DNA from 4 places in the Buttiauxella sp. 3AFRM03 genome. Region 3 is predicted to be linked to each of the others. Evidence: predicted binding sites of a transcription regulator. Region 3 holds the regulator's gene; each other region holds the start of a gene.

Region 1 (7,440 bases), 510 kb from region 3:
AGCAGCACGTTCAGCGCGCATAAATTCACGCGCATCCAGCCATGCAGCCGGATGACCTAACTGATTCAGCACCGCAGACATCAGGCGTGCAGACCAAATTTCACCATGACCTACGACTTCGGCATACACTGCGTCAGTCATTTTGCCATCCAGCAAAGCCGCCAGACGCTCAAGATCCTGAATGAATGCACCGATCAGAGCATCAGCAACCTCAGGAGCCACAAGGCCGCTAATCAACTCGCTCTGATAACGACGCAGCGCTTGTTGAACCTGATGAGCAGAAAGACGATCGCTTTGGCTCAATTTTAGCCAGTTAATCAACTGGTTGGTCGTGCTACCGGCGGCGGAAACCACCATCATGTCGCCAGGATGAGAATACTCGGCCATGATCCCTGCAACGCGCAGGTAACACTTCACATCTGCCAGACTACTGCCACCAAATTTATGCAGTTGGCGAACCGGCGCCGCTGCTGGTGCTGAAACACTCATGCTTACCCCTCGGCTGCAACCCGGAACGCATTTTCCAGGTCAGCAATTAAATCTTCACTATCTTCAATGCCAGTCGAAATACGCAGCAAGGTTTCTGAAATCCCTGCTGCTGCACGCGCTTCTGGCGCCATGCCCGCATGGGTCATCGTCGCCGCGTGTGAAATCAAACTTTCTACTCCACCCAGCGATTCCGCTAACGTGAAGAGAGTCAGGCTACTCAGGAATCGACGCAGCGTTTGCTCGTCGCCATTAAATTCAAAACTCAGCATCGCGCCAAAACCTTTTTGCTGACGAGCAGCAATTTCATGGCCCTGGTTTTCTGGCAGCGAAGGATGATACAGCTTTTTCACCAGCGGTTGCGTTTGCAGGAAATCGACAATCGCCTGGGCATTTCGTTGCGCCACTTCCATACGTGGTGAAAGTGTACGCAGGCCACGCAGCAGCAAGTAGCTATCGAAAGCACTGCCGGTTACGCCAATGTTGTTTGCCCACCAGGCAAGCTCGGTGACGGTTTCCGCGTCTTTCGCAATCACCACACCGGCAACCACATCTGAGTGACCATTCAGGTATTTAGTACAAGAGTGCAGAACCAGGTCTGCGCCCAATGCCAGCGGGTTTTGCAACGCCGGGCTCAGGAAGGTGTTATCCACTACACTGATTGCCCCGGCTTCACGCGCGGCGGCGCAGATTTTCGCAATATCTACCACTCGTAACAAGGGATTACTTGGGCTTTCGACCAGCACGAGTTTTGGGTTTTCGTTAAGTGCTGCCGCTAAAGCAGCTTCATCACCTTGATCGACAAACAAAACACGGTATGCACCGCGTTTTGCCAGGCTGTCAAACAGACGATAACTGCCGCCGTAACAGTCATGCGGAGCCACCAGCAGATCGCCAGGCTTCAGGTAAACAGTCGTCACCAGATGGATTGCTGACATGCCGGTATTTGTCAGCACTGCGCCCGCACCACCTTCCAGTTCGGCCAGCGCACGCTGTACGACATCACGCGTAGGATTGCCACGGCGCGAGTAATCATGCGCGCGCGGTTCATTAAATCCGGTGAAATTATAAGTACTGGAAAGATGGATAGGGGGTACAACGCAGCCGTATTGCTCGTCATCGTTCAAACCGCTACGTACTGCGATAGTTGCCTGTTTACGCGTCATGGCTCTCGAATCCTTGCTGGTCGAATAAAAGTCAGAGACCAGAGTAAACACTGCTGAGTTAGACGTCAATACATCTGGACATCTAAACTTCTTTGCGTATAGATTGAGCAAACGCGCAATAGCCGTTAAAATTATACGCTTTAGGGTGATAGCGCCGCAGACCGCGGATCAATAAACGCTGTACACTACGTCCAGAAAATCGCTTCTGTCGTGTGTTGTCCGATTGAAGCACATTTATATTGATAAGAGGATTAAGTATCTCATGGCTGAATGGAGCGGCGAATATATCAGCCCTTACGCTGAGCACGGGAAGAAGAGTGAGCAAGTAAAGAAAATTACGGTTTCCATTCCTCTGAAGGTGTTAAAAATCCTCACCGATGAGCGTACCCGTCGCCAGGTGAATAACCTGCGTCACGCAACCAACAGTGAGCTGCTATGTGAAGCATTTCTGCATGCGTTTACTGGCCAACCGCTGCCAAACGATGCAGACCTGCGTAAAGAACGTAGTGATGAGATTCCTGAAGCAGCGAAGGTGATCATGCGCGAGTTGGGGATTGATCCAGAGACCTGGGAATACTAGTTACAGAAATTATCCTTATTCCCTATAGCATTCGAGTCGTAGGTAGGCGGCAAGGGAGCAAATCCCCGGGAGCTTACTGAAGTAAGTGACTGGGGTGAGTGAGTGCAGCCAACACCCCTACGGCTTGAATGATGACGGGAATAACAAAAAAGGCGCCGTTAGGCGCCTTTCTCTTACCGTCGGCGAATTACTTCTTCGCGCCTGGAACGCTGAAACGCTTGTTGAAGCGGTCAACGCGGCCACCGGTAGCAACATCACGCTGCTTGCCAGTGTAGAACGGGTGGCATTCGCCACAGACGTCCAGGTTCAGATCATGACCCACGGTAGAGCGAATCTTGATAGAATTACCACATGAGCAGTTTGCAGTAATTTCTGCGTAGTTCGGGTGAATATTCTTTTTCATGGAAAACCTCTGTATAAGGCCGCGTCGCTCTTCCAGCCCTAACGCCAGACACCACGCGAAGTTGATAAATTAGGTTTTTTGATACCAAAAACTGCGCATCAAAGGCGGCGAATCATACAGAACCCCGCGAATGGATGCAAACTGATCCGCATTTTCTGGAACACACAGTGTACACTATCTCGTCATTTTTATCAGCCTGGATGCATTCATGCCTGTCGCCCACGTCGCTTTGCCGGTTCCCCTTGCCCGTACTTTTGACTATTTCGTTCCTGATGGAATGCAGGTGGAATCAGGCTGTCGCGTCATGGTGCCGTTTGGTAAACGCCAGGCTGTCGGGATTGTTGTCGCCGTTAGTGAACACAGCGAATTGCCGATTAATGAACTAAAACCTGTTGCTGAAGTTCTGGATGGCGCTTCGTTGTTTCCTGTTTCACTGTGGCGCGTTCTGCTGTGGGCTGCTGAGTATTATCACCATCCGCTTGGCGATGTGCTTTTCCACGCGCTGCCCATTTTGCTGCGCCAGGGGAAACCCGCACACCACGCGCCGTTGTGGTACTGGTTTGCCACTGAAGAAGGTAAAGCCACCGATCTTAATAGCCTGAAACGTGCACCTAAGCAGCAACAGGCTTTGGCGGCAGTTCGACAAAATATTATCTGGCGGCATCAGGTGAGCGAGCTGGAAATCAGCGAAACAGGGCTACAAGCGCTGCGCGCTAAAGGTTTATGCGACCTGAAAAGTGCCGCGCCTTCAACGCAAGACTGGCGCGATAGCTATTCCGTCGAAGGTGAACGTTTACGCCTGAACACCGAGCAAGCCACTGCAATCGGTGCGATTCACAGCTCAGCCGAAAGCTTTGCAGTCTGGCTTCTGGCAGGTATTACCGGTTCAGGCAAAACGGAAGTGTATCTCAGCGTGCTCGAAAATGTGCTGGCACAGGGCAAGCAGGCGCTGGTTCTGGTGCCGGAAATTGGCTTAACGCCACAAACTATTGCCCGTTTCCGTGAGCGTTTTAACGCACCGGTGGAAGTTCTGCACTCCGGGCTTAACGACAGCGAACGTCTTGCCGTGTGGCTAAAAGCGCGCAGTGGCGAGGCCGCGATTGTGATTGGCACACGCTCGTCGCTGTTTACGCCGTTTTGCCGGCTCGGCGTGATCGTGATTGATGAAGAACATGACAGCTCCTACAAACAGCAAGAAGGCTGGCGCTATCACGCACGCGATTTAGCGGTGTATCGCGCACATGCGGAGGATATTCCCATTATCCTTGGCTCCGCGACCCCCGCTCTGGAAACGCTGCACAACGTGCAGTTGGGGAAATATCGGCAGTTGCGCCTGACAAAGCGCGCCGGTAATGCGCGCCCGGCAACGCAACAAGTGGTGGATTTAAAAGGACAGCCGCTGAAATCCGGCCTGGCACCTGCGCTTATCAAGAAAATCGGCCAGCATTTGAAGGCTGATAACCAGGTGATTCTGTTCCTTAACCGTCGTGGATTTGCACCCGCCCTGCTGTGCCATGAATGCGGCTGGATAGCGGAATGCCCACGTTGCGATCACTACTACACCTACCACCAGGGCCAGCGCCATTTGCGCTGCCACCATTGCGACAGCCAAAGACCGGTTCCTCAGCAATGCCCGAGTTGTGGTTCCACTAATCTGGTTCCGGTCGGCATGGGGACGGAGCAACTTGAGCACAGTCTTGCGCCGGAATTCCCGGGCGTGCCGATTTCGCGTATCGACCGCGATACCACCAGCCGTAAAGGGGCGCTTGAACAGCAACTGGCTGAAGTTCATCGTGGCGGCGCACGCATTTTGATTGGTACGCAAATGTTAGCGAAAGGGCATCACTTCCCGGACGTGACGTTGGTGGCTTTGCTGGATGTTGATGGCGCGCTGTTTTCCGCTGATTTCCGCGCAGCAGAACGCTTTGCCCAGCTCTATATTCAGGTTTCCGGGCGCGCTGGACGAGCAGGCAAACCAGGCGAAGTCCTGCTACAAACGCACCATCCAGAGCATCCCTTATTACAAACATTGCTCACCAAAGGTTATGACGATTTCGCCAGCCAGGCTTTGAAAGAGCGCCAGACGGTGTTCTTGCCACCGTTTACCAGCCACATCATGTTCCGTGCGGAAGACCAAAATAACCATCAGGCCCCCCTGTTTTTACAGCAGTTACGAAATCTGCTGGAGTCCAGCCCGTTAAGGGATGACCAACTGTGGATAATGGGGCCAGTGCCTTGTTTACAGCCCAAACGCGGGGGCCGTTTCCGCTGGCAAATTCTGCTGCAACACCCTTCGCGCGCACGCCTGCAACGGCTGGTTAGCCATTCGCTGAAACTGGTTAATACGTTACCTGAATCACGCAAAGTGAAATGGATGCTGGATGTTGACCCGATAGACGGGTAGCACAAAGCGCTACGGATATGCGAAGCGGATCGAAAAATTCAACAACCATCACACTTTTAATGAAATAACTGTAACCAACGGGTCTCAATTTCTGCTAAGAATGTGAGCATGGTCAGACACCAGGGACGTTGTCAGCACCTGTAAAGTGCACGCGAGGAGAAGAAGTTGAAGCCGAAGAATCAGGTTGCCAATGCAACCATGAAAGATGTTGCAGTGCAGGCGAAAGTCTCAACTGCAACAGTGTCCAGGGCGTTAATGAACCCGGATAAAGTATCGCAAAGCACTCGTAATCGTGTGGAACAAGCGGCTATAGCCGTAGGTTACTTACCCCATTCATTGGGGCGAAATTTAAAGCGTAATGAATCACGCACCATTCTGGTTATTGTCCCGGATATCTGCGATCCCTTCTTTAGCGAAATCATTCGCGGTATTGAAGTGACGGCGGCGGAACAAGGCTATTTGGTGTTAATTGGTGATTGCGCTCATCAAAACCAGCAAGAAAAAACGTTCATCAATCTGATTATCACCAAGCAGATTGACGGGATGCTATTGCTCGGCTCGCGCCTTCCTTTTGATGCCAGCATCGAAGAGCAACGCAATTTACCGCCGATGGTGATGGCGAATGAATTTGCGCCTGAACTGGAACTGCCAACCGTTCATATTGATAACCTGACGGCTGCATTCAACGCCGTTTATTATCTGCAACAGCTTGGCCATCAAAAAATTGCCTGTATTGCTGGCCCTGAAGAGATGCCGCTTTGTCACTACCGCTTGCAAGGGTACGTGCAGGCATTGCGCCGCACGGGAACGGTGGTCGATCCACATTACATCGCACGTGGAGACTTCACCTACGAAGCCGGTGCGGCGGCGTTATCGAAATTACTGGCACTACCAAATCCACCAACCGCTGTGTTCTGTCATAGCGACGTTATGGCGCTGGGCGCATTGTCTCAGGCCAAGCGCAGTGGCTTGCGCGTGCCAGAAGACTTATCAATCATGGGCTTTGATGACATCGCTCTGTCACAGTTCTGTGACCCACCTCTCACCACTGTGGCGCAACCCCGTTTCGATATTGGGCGAGAAGCTATGCTGTTGCTATTGGATCAGCTTCACGGGCAAGCCGTGAGTAGTGGTTCGCGTTTGCTGGATTGTGAGCTCATTGAACGAGGCACCACCAGCGCACCTGGCAGTAGAAAATGAACCGCTTTAGGACACTGGATTCTGGTCAAAGGGATGTCCATTAAGTAACATGGCGGGCTGATAAACGTAAAAAATATAGCGAATCGATAGTGGCACAACGAGATTATGTACGCCGCGGGCAATCGGCAGGTACGCGGCGTAAGAAAAGTAGCACCCGCAGCAAGCAACGCAGCCTACCATCTGTCTCGCCGACAATGGTCGCCATTGCGGCCGCCGTTCTGGTGACCTTTATTGGTGCCCTGTACTTCATTACTCATCATAAGAAAGATGAAAGCGAAACCCTGCCTGGACACAAAGTCACAGGTAACGGCCTGCCACCTAAACCGGAAGAACGCTGGCGTTACATCAAAGAACTGGAAAATCGCCAGACCGGTGTGCGTAGCCCTACTGAGCCGACTGCCGGTGGCGAAGTGCAGAATAAAGATCAGCTCACCAGCGAGCAGCGCCAGTTGTTGGAGCAAATGCAGGCGGATATGCGCCAGCAGCCGACTCAGTTGAATGAAGTGCCATGGAATGAGCAAACGCCAGAACAGCGCCAGCACACACTCCAGCGCCAGAAAGCTATTCAACAGCAACAGTTCACCGCTCAACAAGTTGCACCGCAACCAAGAGCTGTGCAGCCGCAGCCGGTAACGCAGCAGCCACGTCCAGTGCAGCAGCAACCGCGAACGACGACGTCAACGCAGCAGCCGTATCAAGATTTGTTGCAAACCCCGCCGCATACCCAGCAGCGTGCAGCGACAACAACGACACAACCCAAAGCGGCTCAACCGGCAGCACCGATCGAAGCGGTCAAACCCGCTCCGGCACCACAGGAAAAGCCGAAAGACGAAAAACGCTGGATGGTACAGTGTGGTTCCTTTAAAGGCAGTGAGCAGGCGGAAACCGTCCGTGCGCAGTTGGCTTTCGAAGGTTTTGATTCGCGCATTACCACCAATAATGGCTGGAATCGTGTGGTGATTGGGCCAATCAAAGGTAAAGAGAATGCCGATGGTACGATCAACCGTCTGAAGATGGCGGGTCACTCTAACTGTATTCGTCTTGGCTCCGGGGGTTGAAACCCCCAAAATCCCCCCATCTATAATTGCATTCAGCCCCGAACATATTTTGGGGATCATATTTCTACCCTAAATAATTCGGGTTGAAGGAAGGCGGCAAAAGAAGGAATCCCGATGAGCTTACTCAAGTAAGTGATTCGGGT
Region 2 (7,440 bases), 160 kb from region 3:
CACCACTGCTACTTCTTACCTGCCAGCAGGTCGAGCACTTCCTGAACACTGGTGGTGTTAGCCAGGCGCTCAATCACTGACTCATCATCCAGCGCGTTGGTCAGGCTGGTGATAACCTGGATGTGTTCGTTATTGCGAGCGGCAATACCGATAACCAGGCGGGCAATATCATCAGGTTCTTCACCGAAGTGAACACCATGCGGATACTGGCAGAACACAACGCCAGTTTTCAGGACGCGGTCTTTCGCTTCAACCGTACCGTGCGGAACGGCAATGCCTTCGCCCAGATAAGTTGGGGTCAGTTTTTCACGTTCAAACATCGCATCAACATATTCAGGCTGTACGTAACCGCCGTTCACCAGTTGCTCACCGGCAAAGCGAATCGCTTCTTCTTTGGTTGTCGCAGTCAGGCCAAGGAACACGTTACCGGCACCAAGGCGGAACAACCCTTCTTCGCTTGGCACAAAGCTGTCTTCCAGGCTGCTCATCACCTTAACTTCTTTCTCGCTCAGGTTATGAGAGGCCACCAGACGCTCGGTCAGGTTGGAGTACAGGCTGCTGTCGAGGAAGTTAGTCAGGGAAATATGCTGTGCCTGTGGAACCTGGCGCATCGCACGTTCGGTCAGGTCACGGTGCGTAATCACCAGGTCAACGTCATCCGGCAAACTGTTGATTGCACAGTTAGTAACGGAGATATTTTTCAGACCCGCATCGCTGACTTTCTTACGCAGCACACCCGCACCCATCGCACTTGAACCCATGCCTGCATCGCACGCTACGATGATTTTACGTACGTGGCTGAGGTCGTTAGACAGACCAGCACCGACCGCCAGTGGCGTAGCGCCGCCTTTGGATTCAGCTTTCATCTCTTCCATACGGCGAGCCGCTGCTTCGATATCGTCTTCTTCTTTAACCTTGCTTGTTTTCAGCAAGATGGCAGAAACCACGAAGGACACGGCTGTTGCTGCAACGATTGCCGCGATGTTAGCGAAGTAAGCACCTTTTGGCGTCATCGCCAGAATCGCGAGTATTGAACCCGGAGATGCCGGAGAAACCAGGCCGCCGTTCAGAATAGTCAGCGTAAACACGCCAGTCATACCGCCGAGAATAACGGCGAGGATCAGACGTGGGTTCATCAGCACATATGGGAAGTAAATTTCGTGGATACCGCCCAGGAAGTGGATGATTGCCGCGCCGCCCGCAGACTGCTTAGCATTACCGCGACCGAAGAACATGTACGCCATCAGCACGCCCATACCAGGGCCTGGGTTTGCTTCAATCAGGAAGAAGATTGATTTGCCCAGCTCGTGGGACTGCTGAATACCCAGCGGCGAGAAGATACCGTGGTTGATTGCGTTGTTCAGGAACAGGATTTTCGCAGGTTCTACGAAGATAGACGCCAGCGGCAGCATGTCATGGACAACCATGAAGTTAACGCCCGCCGCCAGAATTTTGGACAGGACTTCAACCGCAGGGCCGATACCCATGAACGCCAGAATCGCCAGAATCATACCGATGATGCCAGCGGAGAAGTTGTTCACCAGCATTTCAAAGCCGGATTTGATCTTGCCATCAACCCATGCGTCAAAATGTTTAATTGCCCAACCACCCAGAGGACCGGCAATCATCGCACCGAGGAACATCGGCATATCCGCACCGACGATAACACCCATAGTGGTGATCGCACCGACCACACCACCACGGTCGCCACCGATTAAGCGACCACCGGTAAAACCGATGAGCAACGGCAGCAGGTAAGTAATCATCGGGCCAACCAGTTTCGCCAGTGTCTCGCTTGGCAACCAACCAGTTGGAATAAATAACGCCGTGATAATACCCCAGGCGATAAATGCGCCGATGTTTGGCATTACCATGTTACTCAGGAAACGACCAAAGCTTTGCACTCTGATCTTGATATCGGATGACATACGCACACCCCTTATTGTGTTCACGTGCTGAAAAAGCAGCCCGAGGTTTATTGTTAATGTGGTGGCAAGCAGTGCTGCCAGATGCTCTAAGTGAGGCGAATCTGGCACTGAATCGTTAAGCTGTCCAGTACACGGGATTTTATGTGATATAGATCACTCATCACTGGGTGTAACGAAGCATGTTCAGGAGATCTTGATCACATAATTGATGTGTAAAAAAAACACAGCAGCTATTTTTTGCGCTGAATTGACTCACACGTGTGATTAAAATCACATTTCTCGATTATCACTTTGTTATTTATATGTGACATTAATCACAAAATATCTTCATCGAAATTTTCCTACTGCTCTCCAGGGCAGTCATCGCGAAAGCGTTCATTTCATTTTGTTATAAAATTACAGCGCAGCGGCAGGCGACTCTTCACTACTTTTTCATGCATCCTGATCCATACTTACCGTTTGTCGATTAAAAATGGACGATGTAATGAAACTTATCGGTAATTACACCAGCCCGTATGTGCGCAAAATATCGGTGATACTGCTGGAAAAAGGCATCACTTTTGAATTCGTAAACGACAACCCGTGGACATCCGAAAGCACCACGCCCCATTACAATCCGCTGGGCAAAGTACCTGCGCTGGTCACCGACGAGGGCGAATACTGGTTCGACTCCCCGGTGATTGCGGAATACCTCGAGCTGTTGAATATTGCCCCAACTCTTATCCCGCGTGAGCCTCAAGCCGCATTACAAATGCGCCAAATGGAGGCCCTTGCCGATGGCATCATGGATGCCGCTCTGGTTTCAGTACGCGAACGCCAGCGCCCAATCGAACAGCAATCTGAAGTCGAACTGCTTCGCCAACGGGAAAAAATTAGCCGTGGCCTGACGCTGCTCGAACAATACGCCGCGGATAAAAAACTGAATGCCGAAAACCTGTGTGTGGCAACCATTGCGGTGGCATGTGCAGTGGGATATCTCAATTTCCGCCGCGTTTCCCCAGGCTGGTGTGTAGAGCGGCCACATCTGGTGAAACTGGTCGAGAAACTTTTCGAACGGGAAAGTTTTGCCAGGACAGAACCGCCAACAGCATGATCTCCCGCCATGACAGGGGGCCAACTCCCCCTGTAAACTAATGCGAAATTTCACCACTCTGCGGCTTGTTATGACTACCCATCGCACCTTGTACAGCCAACTTCCTGCCATCGACAAACTGTTACGTGATACCTCATTTTGCGAGGTGCTGCGCAATTTTGGCCACTCTCAGGTGGTTAATACCTTACGCACGATGCTGGAAACCGCGCGCGAGCATATCCGCACTCAGGAACAACTGCCTGACTGGAATGACGATTGGGCAGCACAAGTGCAGGCACGTCTTGAATCGGGCCTGCGCAGCGCGTTGCAGCCGGTGTTTAACCTGACGGGCACGGTACTGCATACCAATCTTGGCCGTGCATTGCAGTCTGAAGCGGCAATTGAAGCTGTGACACAAGTGATGCGCACTCCCGTCACGCTGGAATATGACTTAGACGGCGCGGAACGTGGGCATCGCGATAAAGCGCTGGCATCCCTGCTTTGCGAGCTGACCGGTGCGGAAGATGCCTGCATCGTCAATAACAACGCGGCGGCGGTGCTGTTGATGCTGGCGGCCTGCGCCAGTGGCGAAGAAGTCGTGGTATCTCGTGGTGAACTGGTGGAAATCGGTGGAGCATTCCGTATCCCGGATGTGATGCGCCAGGCAGGCTGCCAGCTGGTCGAAGTCGGCACCACCAACCGCACACATTTGAAAGACTACCGTCAGGCCGCCGGTGAAAACACCGCGTTACTGATGAAAGTCCACACCAGTAACTACCAAATTGCGGGCTTTACTAAAGCAGTCGACGAAGCCGAGCTTGTCGAGCTAGGCAACGAGCTGAACATTCCTGTTGTGACTGACCTCGGTAGCGGTTCACTGGTTGATCTCAGCCAGTGGGGCTTGCCGGAAGAACCGATGCCGCAACAGCTAATTGCCGCAGGCGTAAGCCTGGTGAGTTTCTCCGGCGACAAACTGCTTGGTGGTCCTCAAGCGGGCATTATCGTTGGCAAAAAAGAGCTGATTGCCCGCATTCAGCAACATCCTCTCAAACGCGCGTTGCGCGCCGATAAAATGACACTTGCGGCACTGGAAGCCACATTACGTCTGTATCAACATCCAGAAACGCTGGTTGAAAGATTGCCGACATTACGCCTGTTAACGCGTGATGCCAGTGAAATCACAGACCTTGCACAGCGTCTGTTGCCTGCTTTTGAGGGTAAATATGGCGAGCAGTTTACTGTTTGCGTCGAGCCTTGCTTATCGCAAATTGGCAGCGGATCGCTACCGGTTGACCGCTTACCCAGCTCAGCGCTGACTTTCACACCAAAAGATGGCCGCGGCACCACGCTAAACACGCTGGTAGAGAACCTGCGCGATTCATCCACACCGATTATTGGCCGCATCAACGATGGGCGTTTATGGCTGGATTTACGCTGTCTGGAAGATGAAGCTGGTTTCATGGAGAGCCTGAACCGATGATTATTGCCACCGCCGGTCACGTTGACCACGGCAAAACCACCCTGCTGCAAGCCATAACTGGCGTGAATGCTGACCGTCTGCCAGAGGAAAAAAAACGCGGCATGACCATCGACCTCGGTTACGCCTACTGGCCGCAACCCGATGGCCGCATTCCTGGTTTTATTGATGTGCCAGGACATGAAAAATTCCTCGCCAATATGCTGGCGGGCGTGGGTGGAATCGATCACGCGCTGTTAGTGGTGGCATGCGATGATGGAGTGATGGCGCAAACACGCGAACATCTGGCCATCCTGCAATTAACCGGGAAACCGTCGCTCACTGTCGCCTTAACCAAAGCCGACCGCGTGAGTGAATCGCGTATTGATGAAGTGCGCGAAGCCGTACTAGCAACACTCAGTGAATTTGGCTGGCAAGATGCCACTTTATTTGTCACCGCAGCCACCAGTGGTAGCGGAATTGACGAACTACGTGCGCACCTCCTTTCATTGCCCGAACGTGCACATCCGCGTCAGCACCGCTTCCGCCTCGCCATTGACCGCGCTTTTACCGTAAAAGGTTCTGGCCTGGTGGCGACCGGCACGGCGTTAAGTGGCGAAGTGAAGGTGGGCGATTCATTGTGGCTAACTGGTGCCGATAAACCGATGCGCGTGCGCGGGCTGCATGCGCAAAACAGCAAAACTGACACCGCCTGTGCCGGGCAGCGTATCGCGCTCAATATCAGCGGCGATGCGGAAAAGCTCGATATCAAACGCGGCGACTGGTTACTGGCTGAAAAACCCCTGCAACCGGTAGAGCGGGTGATTGTTCAGTTGCAAAGCCACGCCCCACTACAACAATGGCAACCGCTGCATATTCACCACGCTGCCAGCCACGTCACCGGGCGTATATCGCTACTGGAAGATGACCTTGCCGAACTGGTTTTAGATGTCCCGCTGTGGCTTGCCGAAAACGACCGTCTGGTACTGCGTGATATTAGTGCTCGGGTTACGCTTGCAGGTGCGCGCGCAATACTGCTGCATGCACCACGCCGTGGTAAACGTCAGCCCGCATTTTTGGCGTGGTTACAGCAACTTAAACATGCGGAAACTGACCGCCAGACGCTCGACATTCATTTGCAGCGCAGCGCCGTCACGCTAACTGACTTCGCCTGGGCACGGCAACTGACGACCCAGGGATTGCAGGAATTACTGACCCATCCCGATTTTTTGCGCGCGGGTAACAGCCTGCTCAGCGATGAAATGGCCGCCCGCTGGAAACAAAAACTGCTCGACACTCTCGAACGTTATCATCAACAGCATGATGACCAACCCGGCCCTGGGCGCGAGCGCCTGCGCCGCATGGCACTACCGAGTGAAGATGAACCATTGGTTCTGGCGCTGATAGAAAAAATGCGTCAGGAAGGATTGTTGGCTAGCCGCCAGGGCTGGCTGCACCTGCCCGATCACAAACCGGGTTTTTCTGCAGAACAACTGGCAGTGTGGCAAAAAGTTGATGCGTTATTTGGTGATGAGCCATGGTGGGTACGCGATTTAGCGCGGGAAACTCAGCAAGACGAACAAGCAATGCGCCAGCTATTGCGCTTTGCCGCCCAACTTGGGCTGGTCACGGCGATCATAAAAGATCGTTATTATCGTAACGATCGGATTCAGGTTTTCGCCAATTTGATCCGTGAACTGGATCAAACGCAAGGTGCCACCAGCGCGGCAGATTTCCGCGACAGCCTGGGCGTGGGGCGTAAACTTGCGGTGCAAATTCTCGAATATTTCGACCGCATTGGTTTTACCCGCCGCCGTGGAAACGACCATTTACTGCGCGATAAAGCGTTGTTTATGGTTGAGAAATAACGACATAACCCGGTTAACGCATCACTAATGTGAATAAAGCAGCGATTAGTGATGCGTTAAATAATCTCCTGGAAAATCTTGAGACGGAAAAAGAAATCATAAGCATGCTGCCATGTTGTAAAACCTGAGATAAATCCAGCAAAATCCCACCTAACTACCTAACCACATTGTTCTTTCTGACGCACTTCAAGTTTTTTTCTCTCAACTTAAAGGAGTATTGGGATATTCCCACCGACGAGGTTTATGCCATGGATTTTATGGAAAAATTAAACACACTTTCGGCAAAAATAAAACAGCAAGCAACTGCAATTCAAACTGAAGAAGCAACGAAAACCGCGTTTGTCATGCCATTTATCCATAACGTATTAGGTTACGATGTCTTTGATCCAACAGAGGTTGTTCCAGAATTCATCTGTGATGTTGGAACCAAAAAGGGCGAAAAAATCGATTATGCCATTTTTAAAAATGGTGAAGTACAAATCCTGATTGAATGTAAGAAAATTGGTGATGCACTAAATCTAAACCATGCCTCTCAGCTATTCCGATATTTTCATGTTACAAATGCACGCATTTCAATTCTGACAAATGGACAGGTTTATAAATTCTTCACCGACCTTGACTCTCCTAATAAGATGGATGAAAAACCCTTCCTGGAATTTGATTTGCTCGATATTGATGAGTACGTGCTTCCGGAATTACGGAAACTGACAAAATCAGCATTTGACGTTGAGTCGATTATTAATGCCGCAGGTGAACTGAAGTACGTTAGCCAAATTAAGAAACTGATTAGTTTGCAGTTTTCATCCCCCGATGAAGATTTTGTAAAATTCTTTGCATCGAGAGTCTATGACGGAATCATTACTCAAAAGGTTCGAGAGTCATTTACAGAATTAACCAGAAAAGCAGCCAGCCAATTTCTGAATGATCAAATAAACGAAAGATTAAAATCGGCTATGAGCGGTGTACAGATCCCTGTTATTGCTTCAGAAAGCACGCAAGGCTCAGAAACGGGAGAGACAGAAGCGACCGACGAAAATGAAATCCAGACCACCCTGGATGAACTCGAGGGCTACCACATTGTAAAAGCCATTGTGCGTACGGTGGTAGATGCAGGTC
Region 3 (7,440 bases):
GGCAACTGAACAATCCGCAATTACCCGCGCAACTTTCGATGAAGTGATTCTGCCGATTTATGCACCGGCTGAATTTATCCCGGTAAAAGGTCAGGGAAGCCGCGTTTGGGATCAACAAGGGAAAGAGTATGTTGATTTCGCGGGCGGCATCGCAGTCACGGCGCTGGGCCACTGCCATCCCACGCTTGTGGAAGCGTTAAAAAGCCAGGGCGAAAAGCTATGGCATACCAGCAATGTTTTCACCAACGAACCTGCGTTGCGCCTCGGGCGTAAGCTGATTGATGCCACTTTTGCTGAGCGCGTGCTGTTTATGAACTCCGGCACTGAAGCGAATGAAACCGCCTTTAAACTGGCGCGTTATTACGCTTCTACACGCCATAGCCCTTACAAAACCAAAATTATCGCCTTCCATAACGCCTTCCACGGTCGCTCGCTGTTTACCGTTTCTGTTGGTGGCCAGCCAAAATATTCCGACGGATTTGGCCCGAAACCCGCCGATATTATCCATGTCCCGTTTAACGATTTACATGCAGTAAAAGCGGTGATGGACGATCACACCTGCGCGGTGGTGGTGGAGCCAATTCAGGGCGAGGGCGGCGTAACGGCGGCGACACCAGAATTCCTGCAAGGCTTGCGTGCCTTGTGCGATGAGCACAAAGCGTTGTTGGTATTCGATGAAGTTCAGTGCGGCATGGGGCGTATCGGCGAGTTGTTCGCGTATATGCATTACGGCGTGACGCCAGATATTTTGACCAGCGCTAAAGCGCTCGGCGGCGGTTTCCCGGTAAGCGTTATGCTGACGACGCAGGAAATCGCTTCTGCATTCCATGTCGGCACCCACGGTTCCACTTACGGCGGAAACCCGCTGGCGTGTGCGGTGGCAGGGGCAGCATTTGATGTTATCAACACGCCGGAAGTGTTGAATGGCGTTACGGAAAAACGCCAGCTGTTCGTCAAGCATTTGCAGCACATTGACGAGCAGTTTGATGTGTTCAGCGATATTCGCGGTATGGGTTTGCTGATTGGCGCTGAGCTGAAACCGCAATACCAAGGCCGTGCACGTGAATTCCTGCATGCCGCTGCTCAGGAAGGGGTGATGGTGTTGAATGCCGGTCCTGATGTTATGCGCTTCGCGCCAGCCTTGATTGTTGAAAATGCCGATATTGATGAAGGTATGGCGCGCTTTGCAAAAGCAGTGGCGAAGATCGTTAACGGATAGTCGTTAATCCGACCGCCGCAAGCGGTTCAGCCAGATACCATGATGTGGCCGCTGACGCCATGCAACCGAAGAAATAGTGTGCATGGTGCTGAGGTGGCCCAAAATCCGCTGTAAATGTTGTTCCATCGTGCTCAATGGCCCACTCGGAAGCCCTTCCAGTGGGTCAAGAATATTCGCATCCTGGGTTTCGCCAGGCCCATCATATTGCAGCCGCTGCTGGCATCGTTGCAGCGCAATTTCACACGACTGCAAATAGCGCTGGGCTAAATCCGGTGTCAGCATGTTGTGCTCGCGCGCAAGCGTAGTCATGGCGTTGATGTGCTCGACAATAAACTGGCTGTGCGTCACCCACAATTTCATATCTGCCAGGTAATGCGAGTTAAAACCGGGTTCCTGCATCGCCTGATTCAGTGAGTTAAACAGCGCATTATGGGCTTGATTGACCTTCATTCGTTGCCAGGCTAGCGGCGTGGGTTCGGGATCGTTGCTCAGAATCAGGCGAATCGCGTCCTGGTCTTTTTCAAGCGCGTCGTGGGCGTTCTGGCGCAACAAACCGCTTTGCCACTGCGGCCACAGCCAAACCATGCCACCGAAGGCAATCAAACAGCCGAGCAGAGTATCAATCAAGCGCGGGACGATAAATTGCTCGGCGCTGAGTGTGAGCAGTTGCAGGGTATATACCGCCGTCACGGTAAAACCAATCGTCGCCCAGCCATAGCTCTGGCGAATAAACAAATAGCTGACCAGCGTAATGACCAGCATCGCGGCCAGGGCAATGCTTTGTGGGAAGTGAAAGTGCAGGGCGATACCCGCAATAGCCAGGCCAGCAATGGTCCCTGCCGAACGGTGAAGAATGCGCACCCGCGTGGCACCGTAGCCGTTTTGCGTAACGAACATCACCGTCATTAAAATCCAGTAGGGTTTCGGCAGATGTAAAAATGCCCCGAAAAGACTGGCGATGGTTAGCATTACGCCTAGTCGGGCGGCGTTGCGCAGGGCGGCAGATTTCAACGACAAATAGCTTTTCAGTGCTGCCCACAGCGGTAAACGGCGCTGCCGGTCTTCCATTAAATCACGGGCGTACAGAGGGCGTTGGATGCGCAGCACGCGGGCGATACGGCTGAAGTGATAATGACAAAACTGCCCAACCGGGTTGTCCGGATTCTGGCGAGCAATTTTCTCGAGGGCTTCAATTTGTTTCTCCATCGTAAAACGCTGTGGGTAACGATGGTAGAGAATGTCATCGGCCAATACGCGCAAGCGTGCCGCAATGGTCTGCGCATTCCAGCGAATAACCGCTTCTGCATGGCTTTTCGCGACAAGTTTTTGCACCTCGGCAGGCTGGTGCAAACTGACGGAGATGTGCTCCTGCAAATCTAACGCTATCTGAAAAGAGCGTAACAAATGTTTGTAACCGTTCTGCTGATTCGCCGACAGCATATGCAGCTGTTGGTAGCAGATGGTGATCAGGTCTACGGCTTTTTGCTGGCGAGCCAGCAGTGGAGGCAGCGCTGTTTCGGGATCAGCATGTTGTGTCAGCATGCCGTATTTGGCTTCACAGTACTCCGCCAATTGGCGATAGAGCAGGCTTAACGTTTCGCGCAGCGGCTGCTCACGCCACATCCAGAACCAAAACCAGTTAAAGACTCCGTACCAAATCGTGCCGGAGACATATAACACCATCGGCTTCCAGATAGGCATATTGCCGGCCATGCTTAGCGTAAAGATGGCCGCAATCAGCGATGCCGGAAGCAAACGTGCGTGCAGGGCGCTGATTTCAGCGGTGACGCCTAACAAGAGCGCCATCACCATAAGAATGATGGGCAATGGGACCGCGGTGTAGAGCAGCAAAAGCTGCATGATTAAACTGCTGGTCGCAAAAAGAGTGCCGCCAACAATCAGGCGTTTAAAAAAACGCTTATGGGGTGTATCCAGACCAGCAATGTTGCAACAAGCGGGCACTAACGAGAAAAGCAGACCTAACTGCAAATTCCCCAGTAGTAAACCGATCCCCACAGGAAGGCACAGCACCAGCGTTTGCCGCAGTGCATAGTTAACTTCAGGGTGATAGATTAATCTTCTCCACATATGCTTGTCATACTTTGTGTTGCAGGTGTTTGGATTTTAAAGACAAAAAAAGGCGTGTCCATAAAGCAACACGCCTTTTTTGAAACGGAAATTAACGAGTGCCGTAAACGACGATCGTTTTGCCGTGAGCGGAGATCAGGTTCTGATCTTCCAGCATTTTCAAGATACGACCGACAGTTTCACGAGAACAACCGACGATCTGACCAATTTCCTGACGGGTAATTTTAATCTGCATACCGTCTGGGTGAGTCATTGCATCAGGCTGTTTTGCCAGGTTCAACAGTGTCTGCGCGATACGACCAGTCACATCGAGGAATGCCAGGTTACCGACTTTCTCAGAAGTGACTTGCAGACGACGAGCCATCTGGGAAGAAAGACGCATCAGAATGTCTGGGTTTACCTGGATCAGCTGGCGGAATTTTTTATAGGAAATTTCAGCCACTTCACAGGCAGATTTAGCACGGACCCAGGCACTACGTTCCTGGCCTTCTTCGAACAGCCCTAACTCACCAATAAAGTCGCCCTGATTCAGATAGGAGAGGATCATTTCCTTGCCCTCTTCATCTTTGATCAGAACAGCTACAGAGCCCTTGACGATGTAATACAGCGTCTCTGCTTTTTCACCCTGGTGGATCAGTGTGCTCTTCGATGGATACTTATGAATGTGGCAATGGGACAAGAACCATTCGAGAGTCGGGTCTGTTTGCGGTTTGCCAAGCACCATGCGCGGTTATCCTCTGTTTATAACTGGCTACCAACGACAGGACGCTAAACATCCTGTCTGGCGTTGCAAGTATTAGAATATTCCCCACTTTGGGGAGATGGCATGCAAGTCATTCTTGCTGCCTGTAATTAGTGACGTCCTTTGCATCTATGCATTACGTCAATGTATCAATGTAGCATCCGGATTGTTTTAGCATAGCTTTTGGCAGGTGTCTCCTATTGTCTCGTTTCAGCATGACGTAGGTCGCCTTCCGTTGCCAGTTTTGCTGCATCCGCGTACTCTGGAAGGTAATTTTTTCAATGGGAGAAGCAACATGCAGGCACGTGTGAAATGGGTTGAAGGGTTAACTTTCCTTGGTGAATCCGCTTCAGGACACCAGATTCTGATGGACGGTAATTCTGGCGATAAAGCACCGAGCCCGATGGAAATGGTACTGATGGCTGCCGGGGGTTGCAGTGCAATCGACGTGGTTTCTATTTTGCAAAAAGGCCGCTACGACGTCACCGACTGCGAAGTGAAATTGACCTCTGAGCGTCGCGAAGAAGCTCCTCGTCTTTTTACTCACATCAACCTGCATTTCATCGTGACAGGCAAAGAGCTAAAAGATAACGCGGTTTCCCGCGCGGTTGATTTATCTGCTGAGAAGTATTGCTCTGTTGCACTGATGCTGGAAAAAGCCGTAAATATCACGCACAGCTACGAAGTCATTGAAGGCTAGTGTGCAAAACAGGGCGGTTACTCGCCGCCCTGATTATTGATATTTCGTCCTTCCGCCAGACGCTTCACTAACGGCGTCATGATCAATTCCATCGCCAGCCCCATTTTGCCGCCCGGTACCACTATTGTATTGATGTGGGAAATGAATGAGCCTTGCAACATGGCGAGCAAGTAGGGGAAATCGATGTCATCCAACCCGCGAAAATGAATCACCACAAAACTTTCATCCAGCGATGGAATTCCGCGTGCAGCAAACGGGTTAGAGGTATCGACAGTCGGGACACGCTGGAAGTTAATGTGCGTGCGTGAAAATTGTGGCGTGATGTAATTGATGTAGTCGTCCATTGAGCGCACCACTGAATCCATCACCGCTTCCCGGGAATGCCCACGTTCGCTGGTATCACGCACCAGTTTTTGAATCCATTCCAGGTTGACAATCGGCACTACGCCAACCAGCAAGTCGACGGCATTCGCCACATCGTGCTGTGGGGTGACGACTCCACCGTGCAATCCTTCATAGAACAACACATCGGTCGGTTCAGGCAGCGATTGCCACGGTGTAAACGTCCCAGGAATTTGGTTCCAGGGGACGGCTTCGTCATAGGTATGAAGATACTTACGCGATTTACCTTGCCCGGTTTTTCCGTACTCGATAAACGTTTGTTCCAGCAGGCCGAAGTCATTCGCTTCCGGACCGAAGTAACTGATATGGCGGCCTAAGTCGCGTGCTTTACGAATAGCCATATCCATTTCAGGACGCGTGAAACGATGGAAGCTGTCACCTTCAACTTCGGCAGCGCGCAGGTTGAGTTGCTGGAATATTTTGCGGAAGGCAAGGCTGGTGGTGGTCGTTCCCGCGCCGCTGGAACCTGTTACGGCAATAACCGGATGTTTGGCTGACATAAGGCAACAACTCCATGGGTAATCACAAGTGTGTGTTCGTAAGGGCTGGCCCTCACCCTAACCCTCTCCCCCTGGAGAGGAGACTGTCCGGATTTCGCTTTGGTTCTTCCCCTTCTCCCTCAGGGATAGGGCCAGGGTGAGGGTGGTTTTACTATGCAGTATAGAATAAACGCTTAGCCGCGAAGCTGCCCGCGAGCCATGATATTCACCGTTTCGTGAAGCTCCGACCATACCAGCACAGCCTCGCCACTTTGTAGCTGGCGCTTAACATCGGCCACTTTTTGCTCCAGCGAACGCTCTTGTTCACCATAATCGGTACCTTCACGTAATACAAAGGATTCAATCAGATTATCAAGCGTTTCGGGGGGGAGATCTTGCCAGGGAATCATCATAATGACGGGTCCAAAAATTTAGACAACCACTGCGGGATGCGTTGCTCGAGCCACATTTCCGGACGCCGTAGCGTGCCACCAACAAATCCAACATGCCCACCATAGCGCGTCAGTTGATACTCAATATTGGCAGGCAGTATCGCTGTGTCGGGGATCACATGGTGATCCATAAACGGGTCATCTTTAGCGTGAATGATTAACGTCGGCGTTTTGATTTGCGGCAGCAACGGCATGGCGCTGCATTGACGATAGTAGTCGATAGCATCTGCAAAGCCATGAATCTTCGAGGTGATCAAATCGTCAAACTCACGCAGACGACGCACTCCTTTAAGCTGGCGCATATCTACCGGGAGTGTACCCGGATAGCTTCTGAGTTTACGTGCCGCATTTTTCTTCAGCAGATTCAACAGATAATGTTGGTAAACGCGCGAGAAACCTTTCTCGATATGCTTGCTACAATGCTCCAGCATTAGCGGGGCAGAAACCACCACACCGGCCTGTAGCGTACAATCTGCGCCTTGTTTTGCCATTAAACAGGCGAGCATGTTACCGCCGAGAGAAAACCCGACCGCCGCCGTGGGGGCTTTACCGTAACGTGTAGAGAGCCAGTTGAGGAAATAGCTGCCATCTTCGGTTTCGCCGGAGTGATAGATGCGTTTCATGCGATTCGGCACGCCGCTACAGCCACGGAAGTGCATCACCACACCCAACCAGCCTTGCTTACGCGCGGCATCAATTAACCCATGTGCATACGGGCTGTGCAGGCTTCCTTCAAGACCATGAAAAACGACTAACCGTGGTTTATGCGTTGCCTGGCGTGGGTCTTCACTCCATGCAAGATCAACAAAATCCCCATCCGGCATATCCAGACGCTGCCAGTGAGGTTTGAAATTGAGGCGGCGGCGAATTAAGCGTGGGAGCATGGTTTGCAGGTGCGGATTACTGACACCCTTTAACGGACGAAATTGTTCATCGTCTACGTGATTAAAATTCAATGCTGCGGGACTTGTCGTGGCCATATCACACTGTTAGTTTCATTTAGTTTGCTAATTAACTTACCGGGTGCGGATCACCCATTTCATGGAAACGCTTTTCTTCTCAATGCTTGGTTTTTTGTGGGTCGCGGCGATTACACCCGGCCCAAACAATATGTTGCTGACTTCTTCCGGCGCCAACTACGGCTTTATGCGAACCCTCCCTTTGATGATAGGTATCATGTTGGGGATGCAGTGCATTTTGTTGCTGGTGGCTTTTGGCGTCGGTAGCTTAATCCTATTGTATCCTGCTTTGCACCTCATCCTGAAGATTGCCGGGAGTGCTTACCTGTTATGGCTGGCATGGAAAATCGGCACCGCGACTTATGAAACGCTGGAAACCGATGCGCCGCCGCCGTCACC
Region 4 (7,440 bases), 730 kb from region 3:
AACGGTTGCTGATAAATTTCGCCAGTTCTTCACGCACCGCGGAAGATTCGGTTTCTTTATAGCGACGTTCCATATTATGCAGCACGCCTTCGAACGGATGGCGGCGCACCGAGGTATCACCACGGTCGTTTATATATTTGAATTCAATGCTTTCTTTGCCGGAGCCATTGAGCACCACGTTTTGCACGCTGGCGCTCAGTTCGTTCCATGGCGTTTCGACATCAAACTTATAATGCTCTGCCAGTGAACGCATCATGGTGAAGTAATAGAAGTTACGGCGATCCCAGCCGCGAATTGCACCGCCAGCCAGCGAAAGCTCACCGTTTTGCACCACGCGTTCCGGGTCGAAATATTGCTGTACGCCAAGCCCGTCACAGGTTGGGCAGGCACCGGCCGGATTGTTGAACGAGAACAGACGCGGTTCCAGCTCGCGCATGCTGTAGCCGCAAATCGGGCAGGCAAAGTTGGCAGAGAACAGCAACTCTTCTGCTTTTTCATCGTCCATATCGGCGACAACCGCAGACCCACCGGACAAATCCAGCGCAGTCTCAAACGACTCAGCCAGGCGCTGTGCTAAATCCTCACGCACCTTGAAACGGTCAACCACCACTTCAATGGTATGTTTTTTCTGTAATTCCAGCTTTGGCGGATCGGAGAGATCACACACTTCGCCGTCGATCCTCGCGCGGATATAACCCTGGCTTGCCAGGTTTTCCAGCGTCTTGGTGTGCTCGCCTTTTCTGTCTTTAATAATCGGCGCAAGCAACATCAGGCGCTTACCTTCCGGCTGCGCTAAAACGTTATCGACCATCTGGCTGACCGTTTGTGCTGCCAGCGTGACATTGTGGTCCGGGCAACGCGGTTCACCGACACGCGCATACAACAGGCGCAAGTAGTCATGAATTTCAGTGATGGTGCCGACGGTTGAACGCGGGTTGTGCGAAGTGGATTTCTGCTCGATAGAAATCGCCGGCGACAAACCTTCAATGTGGTCGACATCCGGCTTTTCCATCAATGACAGGAACTGACGCGCATAGGCGGAAAGGGACTCAACGTAACGACGCTGCCCCTCGGCGTATAAGGTGTCGAAAGCCAGTGAGGATTTGCCAGAACCCGAAAGCCCAGTCACAACAATCAGCTTGTCGCGTGGAATAACGAGGTTAATATTTTTGAGATTGTGGGTGCGGGCGCCCCGAACTTCGATCTTATCCATTCACCTTTCCCGGTTTAAACGCTTTTTGCCAGGCCGCACTGGAGGCCGCCGACGATCACAAACGGCTAATTATGACACAATAAAACCTGAATGAATATCCAGTGTTTTAATGCAACAATGTATACCCCGAAGACATTCTGGAATGCATCCCGCAGCTATAAAGATTAGGGGTGGCGTGGTAGAATCGAGGGTTTACACTACTTATTAAACGTTTCAGGAGACACGACCATGGCCAGCAGAGGCGTAAACAAGGTGATTCTCGTCGGGAATCTGGGTCAAGACCCGGAAGTACGCTACATGCCAAATGGTGGCGCAGTTGCCAACATTACTCTGGCCACGTCAGAGTCCTGGCGCGATAAGCAAACCGGCGAAACCAAAGAAAAGACTGAATGGCACCGCGTAGTGCTGTTTGGCAAACTGGCAGAAGTCGCGGGTGAATACCTGCGTAAAGGCTCCCAGGTTTATATCGAAGGTGCATTGCAGACGCGTAAATGGACTGACCAGGCAGGCGTTGAAAAATACACCACCGAAATCGTGGTTAACGTTGGCGGCACCATGCAAATGCTGGGTGGCCGTGCAGCAGGCGGTGCTCCAGCAGGTGGCGGTAACCCAGGTCAGCAGCAAGGTGGTTGGGGTCAGCCTCAGCAACCGCAGCAGGGTGGCAACCAGTTCAGCGGCGGCGCGCAATCTCGTCCGCAGCAGAGCGCACCAGCACCATCTAACAATGAACCACCAATGGACTTCGACGACGACATTCCTTTCTAAAATTAATTTTAGAAATCATCGTTAAGAAACCTGTTATCAAACCCCGATCTTTTCGGGGTTTTTTTATTTATAGATGAATACGTTATCAACAGTTATTAGATTTAATAACTTCAAAAACCCATTAATACATTTCTAATGATGTCAGATAAATCCTAATACCTGGATTCCCGTCACTCAGACGAAGCGGCAAAAAGAGTAAAATCTGCGCACCGATTTTCGCCTGTACGAATACCCAAAAGCCTGGGCAGCAAACCAAATCAATAATTCGGTAAACCCTCCCGTGATGACAACTATTCACGCGGGCCGCTTAATTTAAACAGGGAAATAATCCGTTATGTCTCGACCCGTCCGCATGCCAGTTGTTGTTTCCTGGCTGTTCGCCAGTATTGTTACGCTATTACTGACCGCGTGTGGTGGAAGTGAAACTCCATCAAAAACCACTGCTCAGACTTCACCGCCAGCGGTACAAACAAAAATCGAATTTCTGGAACGCTGGGATGTCGATCGTTTGAATCGTATCCTGAAAACCGATACGCCTCAGCAGTTCGGTGTTCATACCACCTACACACCGGCACGCAATGCCGTCAATCTGTACCGGGTCACTTACGCTTCAGTGATTCCCAACATGGGAAATAAACCAACCGTAGCATCAGGTTTGCTGGCGATACCGGATAACGCGGCAACAACACATACATTGCCGATGGTTTCCTACCAGCACGGCACGGTCTACGGGCGTCAACAAGTGCCATCATTCCCTGACCAATCCCCGGAAACTCAGCTAATGATTGCTCAGTTCGCAGGCCAGGGTTATGTGTTGATTGGTGCGGATTACTTTGGGCTTGGCACGTCGACAGAGCCTGAAGGGTACATGGTGAAAGCCAGCCATCAGCAGGCGACTTATGACATGCTAATGGCCAGTCGGAACGTACTGAAGCAGAAGAATATTTCGACCAATAAACTCTTTCTTGCAGGCTGGTCGCAAGGCGGCTTTGTTTCGATGTCATTGCTGCAAAAACTTGATGTTATGGGTGTGAAGGTCGATGCCACTGCGACAGCTAGCGCGCCGCTGGATTTATATGCGCTGGTGAGTGGTGCGCTCTACACACCGCAAGCGCATCCTGCGGTCTGGCTGAATAGCATTTTCATCCTTGCCGCCTTCTCCTTCGAAAACTATTACGATTCGCCTGACTTAGCGCGATCCGTGATTGCCGATAAGTACTATACGATGTCAAAAGCAGCTTACGACCGCACGCCGTACACCGGTGCGATCCCGACGGATCTGCATATCCTGCTTCGCCCTGAAATGTACGATCCTCAGGCTTTAAAAGCGTCAGCTTTCGGGAAATTGCTCAGTCAGACCGAAGCCTACAAATGGGATTACCGTTCTGCGGTGCGCAATTATTATGGCGACGCGGATGAAGCCGTTCCGGTAGACGATGCGCGTATGGCAATGACTTATGCAGTGCAGAAGGGTGACTCGATGGTGAAGGCCATTTCCACTGGGGAAACCGATCATCGTGGTACGTTTGCGACAGCGGTGCCGGAATGGAAAAGCTGGTTTGATGGGTTGTCGAAGCAGTAAAACAGTTTGATTGCAGTGGTCAATATGAACTAGAGGGGGCTTTGCCCCCTCAATTTGATCAGGTCATCACCATCGGCCATTCAGGTGGGGTGTGGCTTGAGATCTCAATCATAATGTCTTTAAACGATTCCCAGATAACCGGGAAGTCGGCCAATGTCAGGCCCAATAAACCGGTCGCAAACCACAATGAAGCCGCGATGCCCAGGCCACTGCTGATCGCGGCTAAAAACGCGTAATCAGATTTGCGAAATTGAATATTCAACGTGCTGGCTAAAAACATCAAAACCGCACTGACTAAAGGCCAGCGCATTAGCAAAACGCTGGTTGTGATTGCCGCCATGAATCTGTGCCTCGGAACGAAAATGTAAGAGAATTCCTGTTTCACAGGATTTGTGAACTATATCACAATCGTTCTTTTAATAGCCACTTGCGCAGCACATTTTCTGTTCCGTTTTTTCGATGAACTCAGGTAAAAATATTTAGCGGACAGCGTCAGGCGTGATGGCGATAGTCGGTTGGTGTGCGGTCAAACTCACGGCGGAAAACGCGTGAAAAAGTCTGCTGAGACACGTAACCGTAATCCATCGCGATATCGAAAATCGGGCGCTGAGTGTTGCGTAACTCTTTCGCCGCCATCAGTAGTCGGCGCTGACGAATGTATTCACCCAACGTCTGGCGTTTCACGGTACGGAACATCCTTTGTAGATACCATTTTGAATAACCAGATTTTTTTGCCACAGCGTCAATGCTCAGCGGCTGATCAATGTGATCGTCAATCCATTCAGTCAATGTTTGAATAATATCCTGGTGTGCCATAAACCATCCCCATAGCCGGATTTGTTGGCAGCGAGTATAATTCCTCAAGTTAACTTGAGGTAAAGAGCAAAATGGAAAAGAAATCACCGCGCTTTAAATCATTACTGAGTCCGGGAGAAGTGGCGAAGCGTAGCGGCGTCGCCGTGTCTGCGTTGCACTTCTATGAGAGCAAAGGATTAATCAAAAGCGTACGAAATAGCGGCAACCAACGGCGCTACACGCGTGATGTGCTGCGAAACGTGGCGATTATTAAGATTGCCCAGCGCATTGGTATTCCACTGGCGACGATTGGTGAAGAATTTGGTGTGCTGCCTGATGGGCATAAAATTAATAAAAACGACTGGAAAAAGATGTCGTCACAATGGCGTGAAGAGCTGGAGCGGCGCATTCATACATTAACCGCATTGCGGGATGAACTGGATGGCTGCATCGGTTGCGGCTGTTTATCGGGTGCCGATTGTCCATTGCGCAATCCTGGCGATAAACTCGGTGAGCAGGGGACGGGCGCGCGTCTTCTTGAGGATTAACACTGGCGTGAAGCGATGGAATGGCAGGCAAAACTAAAGCGCCCAACTTCGGCGCTTTAGTTTGTTCCCGGTCTTTGTCTTTCGATCTATCCCGCTTTTCGCAAGGAGGGTTTCCCCCGACATCAGCGTCCCTCAATCACACATTCTCAGGAGGTTCCGGATTGCGCTGACAACTTAATTGTAGATCCCTTCGGCCAGGTTTCAAGGTGATTTGCATCTTTTTTGTACAGTTCTAATACTTCACTTTTTGCTCATTTACCTATAGTTAACTCATCTTGTTAAACAGAAGGTTGACTCATGCTTATCGTCCATCACCTCAATAACTCCCGCTCGCAGCGTATTTTATGGATGCTTGAAGAACTGCAAGTGCCGTACCAGATTGTTCGCTATCAGCGCGAACCGACCATGCTGGCACCTGAGTCATTAAAATCTGTGCACCCGTTAGGGAAGTCGCCAGTGGTGGAAGATAACGGCAATATTCTCGCCGAGTCAGGGGCAATCATTGAATATCTGCAAGAAACCTACGATTTAGAAAGCCGCTTCAAACCGATTTCCAGCCAGGAAAAACTGCGTTATCGCTTTTGGCTGCATTACGCCGAAGGATCGTTAATGCCATTGCTAATGATGAAACTGGTTTTCGGCAGCCTGGGAAAAGAGCCTGTTCCGTGGTTACTGCGTCCGGTTGGTAATCTACTGGGGCAAGGTGTGCAAAAGGCCTATCTGAATAAACAGATTATGACCCATGCGCGTTATCTCGAAGATTCGCTACAAAAAAATCCGTGGTTTGCAGGTCAGGCGTTTAGTGCGGCAGATATACAGATGAGTTTCCCGGTTATCGCGCTGCTCTCTCGCGGCGGCATCAACGATTTACCGAATCTGCAGAATTGGCACAGTAAAGTGCAAATGCGCCCTGCCTGGCAGAGAGCAATTCAGCAAGGTGGGCCGTTCGACATCCCTTAATTCCTTCTATCGAAAAATCCTATGAGTCAGGAAAATATATAACCAGTATCTTGCATCATTGTTGCTAAATTGCGCATTGACGATAACGTTTGCGCATGAGGTGGCGATAATTTCGCCTGCTAACGCTTTTTTCCGCAAAAAGCGGCAAAGTTCGGTTGAAAATCCATGTAAGAAGGCCGGATAATCGTTTGCCTTAATTTTGACGCTCAGTTTGTATGCGCGGAGTTAAACGTTTGCTTTTTTTGTGACGCCCCTTTTTTGTCGCAAACGCAGCACAGGGATCAATTCGTATTCTTTAAGAATTTGAACGTTTAATTGGCAGCGGTCTGCCAACCACGCATACCAACGTAATCATAAAAATCTCAGGGGATTTTTCACTATGTCTAATCATTCTCCGCGTGCAACCGGCGGTCTCGATGCCTGGTTCAAAATATCTGCACGTGGCAGTACCGTTCGTCAGGAAGTGGTGGCGGGTTTAACCACTTTCCTCGCGATGGTGTACTCCGTGATCGTCGTGCCGGGCATGCTCGGTAAAGCAGGTTTCCCTCCTGCGGCGGTCTTTGTGGCAACTTGCCTGGTCGCCGGTGTTGGCTCTTTGGTGATGGGCCTGTGGGCAAACCTGCCGCTGGCCATTGGTTGCGCTATTTCACTGACTGCCTTTACCGCATTTAGCCTGGTATTAGGTCAACACATCAGTGTGCCTGTTGCTCTGGGTGCTGTTTTCCTGATGGGTGTGCTGTTTACTATCATCTCTGCAACCGGCATTCGTAGCTGGATTTTGCGTAACTTACCGATGGGTGTTGCGCATGGCACGGGTATTGGTATCGGCTTGTTCCTGCTGCTGATTGCGGCAAACGGTGTCGGCCTGGTTATCAAAAACCCGCTGGATGGCTTGCCCGTTGCGCTGGGCCATTTCGCCAGCTTCCCGGTCATCATGTCTTTGATTGGCCTGGCGGTCATCATCGGTTTGGAAAAGCTGAAAGTCCCTGGCGGCATTCTGCTGACCATCATCGGTATTTCTATTTTTGGCCTGATTTTCGATCCAACCGTGCATTTCTCTGGCATCTTCGCGATGCCATCGCTGAAAGATGAAGCGGGCAATTCACTGATTGGTAGCCTAGATATTATGGGCGCGCTGAATCCAGTGGTGTTACCGAGCGTTCTGGCGTTGGTGATGACGGCGGTATTCGATGCAACCGGCACCATCCGTGCTGTCGCGGGCCAGGCAAATCTGCTGGATAAAGACGGTCAAATCATTGATGGCGGTAAAGCACTGACTACCGATTCCCTGAGCTCCGTGTTCTCAGGCCTGGTGGGTGCAGCGCCAGCGGCCGTTTACATCGAGTCTGCGGCAGGTACTGCGGCGGGCGGTAAAACCGGTCTGACAGCCATCACCGTCGGCGTGCTGTTCCTGCTGATTCTGTTCCTTTCTCCGCTCTCTTATCTGGTTCCTGCTTACGCCACCGCTCCGGCGCTGATGTATGTGGGTCTGCTGATGCTGAGCAACGTGGCAAAAATCGACTTCGCTGATTTCGTTGATGCCATGGCTGGCCTGATCACTGCGGTATTCATCGTGC

Evidence for each region. The regulator CRP, encoded in region 3, controls carbon source genes, mostly activating them, when cyclic AMP is high. The targets are predictions, from matches to a motif close to ATGTGANNNNNNTCACAT.
Region 1: the regulator CRP is predicted to act here: its motif matches at 5,140-5,157, upstream of cytR (DNA-binding transcriptional regulator CytR).
Region 2: the regulator CRP is predicted to act here: its motif matches at 2,070-2,087, upstream of D8682_RS16525 (PTS mannitol transporter subunit IICBA).
Region 4: the regulator CRP is predicted to act here: its motif matches at 3,951-3,968, upstream of D8682_RS13945 (YjcB family protein).

What each region holds. Positions count from the first base shown of each region.
Region 1 is NZ_CP033076.1:2,888,171-2,895,610, forward strand. It holds gene D8682_RS14940 (bifunctional aspartate kinase/homoserine dehydrogenase II) at 1-489, opposite strand, end outside; gene metB (cystathionine gamma-synthase) at 492-1,652, opposite strand; gene metJ (met regulon transcriptional regulator MetJ) at 1,915-2,232, shown strand; gene rpmE (50S ribosomal protein L31) at 2,420-2,635, opposite strand; gene priA (primosomal protein N') at 2,844-5,039, shown strand; gene cytR (DNA-binding transcriptional regulator CytR) at 5,205-6,239, shown strand; gene ftsN (cell division protein FtsN) at 6,329-7,297, shown strand.
Region 2 is NZ_CP033076.1:3,242,907-3,250,346, reverse strand. It holds gene D8682_RS16525 (PTS mannitol transporter subunit IICBA) at 9-1,928, opposite strand; gene D8682_RS16520 (glutathione S-transferase) at 2,413-3,021, shown strand; gene selA (L-seryl-tRNA(Sec) selenium transferase) at 3,092-4,480, shown strand; gene selB (selenocysteine-specific translation elongation factor) at 4,477-6,324, shown strand; gene D8682_RS16505 (type I restriction endonuclease) at 6,573-7,440, shown strand, end outside.
Region 3 is NZ_CP033076.1:3,397,914-3,405,353, forward strand. It holds gene D8682_RS17215 (aspartate aminotransferase family protein) at 1-1,219, shown strand, start outside; gene D8682_RS17220 (YccS/YhfK family putative transporter) at 1,223-3,307, opposite strand; gene crp (cAMP-activated global transcriptional regulator CRP) at 3,399-4,031, opposite strand; gene D8682_RS17230 (OsmC family protein) at 4,345-4,749, shown strand; gene D8682_RS17235 (phosphoribulokinase) at 4,767-5,651, opposite strand; gene D8682_RS17240 (YheU family protein) at 5,825-6,043, opposite strand; gene D8682_RS17245 (hydrolase) at 6,040-7,062, opposite strand; gene D8682_RS17250 (LysE family translocator) at 7,124-7,440, shown strand, end outside.
Region 4 is NZ_CP033076.1:2,665,049-2,672,488, reverse strand. It holds gene uvrA (excinuclease ABC subunit UvrA) at 1-1,213, opposite strand, end outside; gene ssb1 (single-stranded DNA-binding protein SSB1) at 1,442-1,978, shown strand; gene D8682_RS13950 (S9 family peptidase) at 2,313-3,560, shown strand; gene D8682_RS13945 (YjcB family protein) at 3,619-3,900, opposite strand; gene soxS (superoxide response transcriptional regulator SoxS) at 4,053-4,376, opposite strand; gene soxR (redox-sensitive transcriptional activator SoxR) at 4,448-4,903, shown strand; gene D8682_RS13930 (glutathione S-transferase family protein) at 5,201-5,863, shown strand; gene D8682_RS13925 (NCS2 family permease) at 6,243-7,440, shown strand, end outside.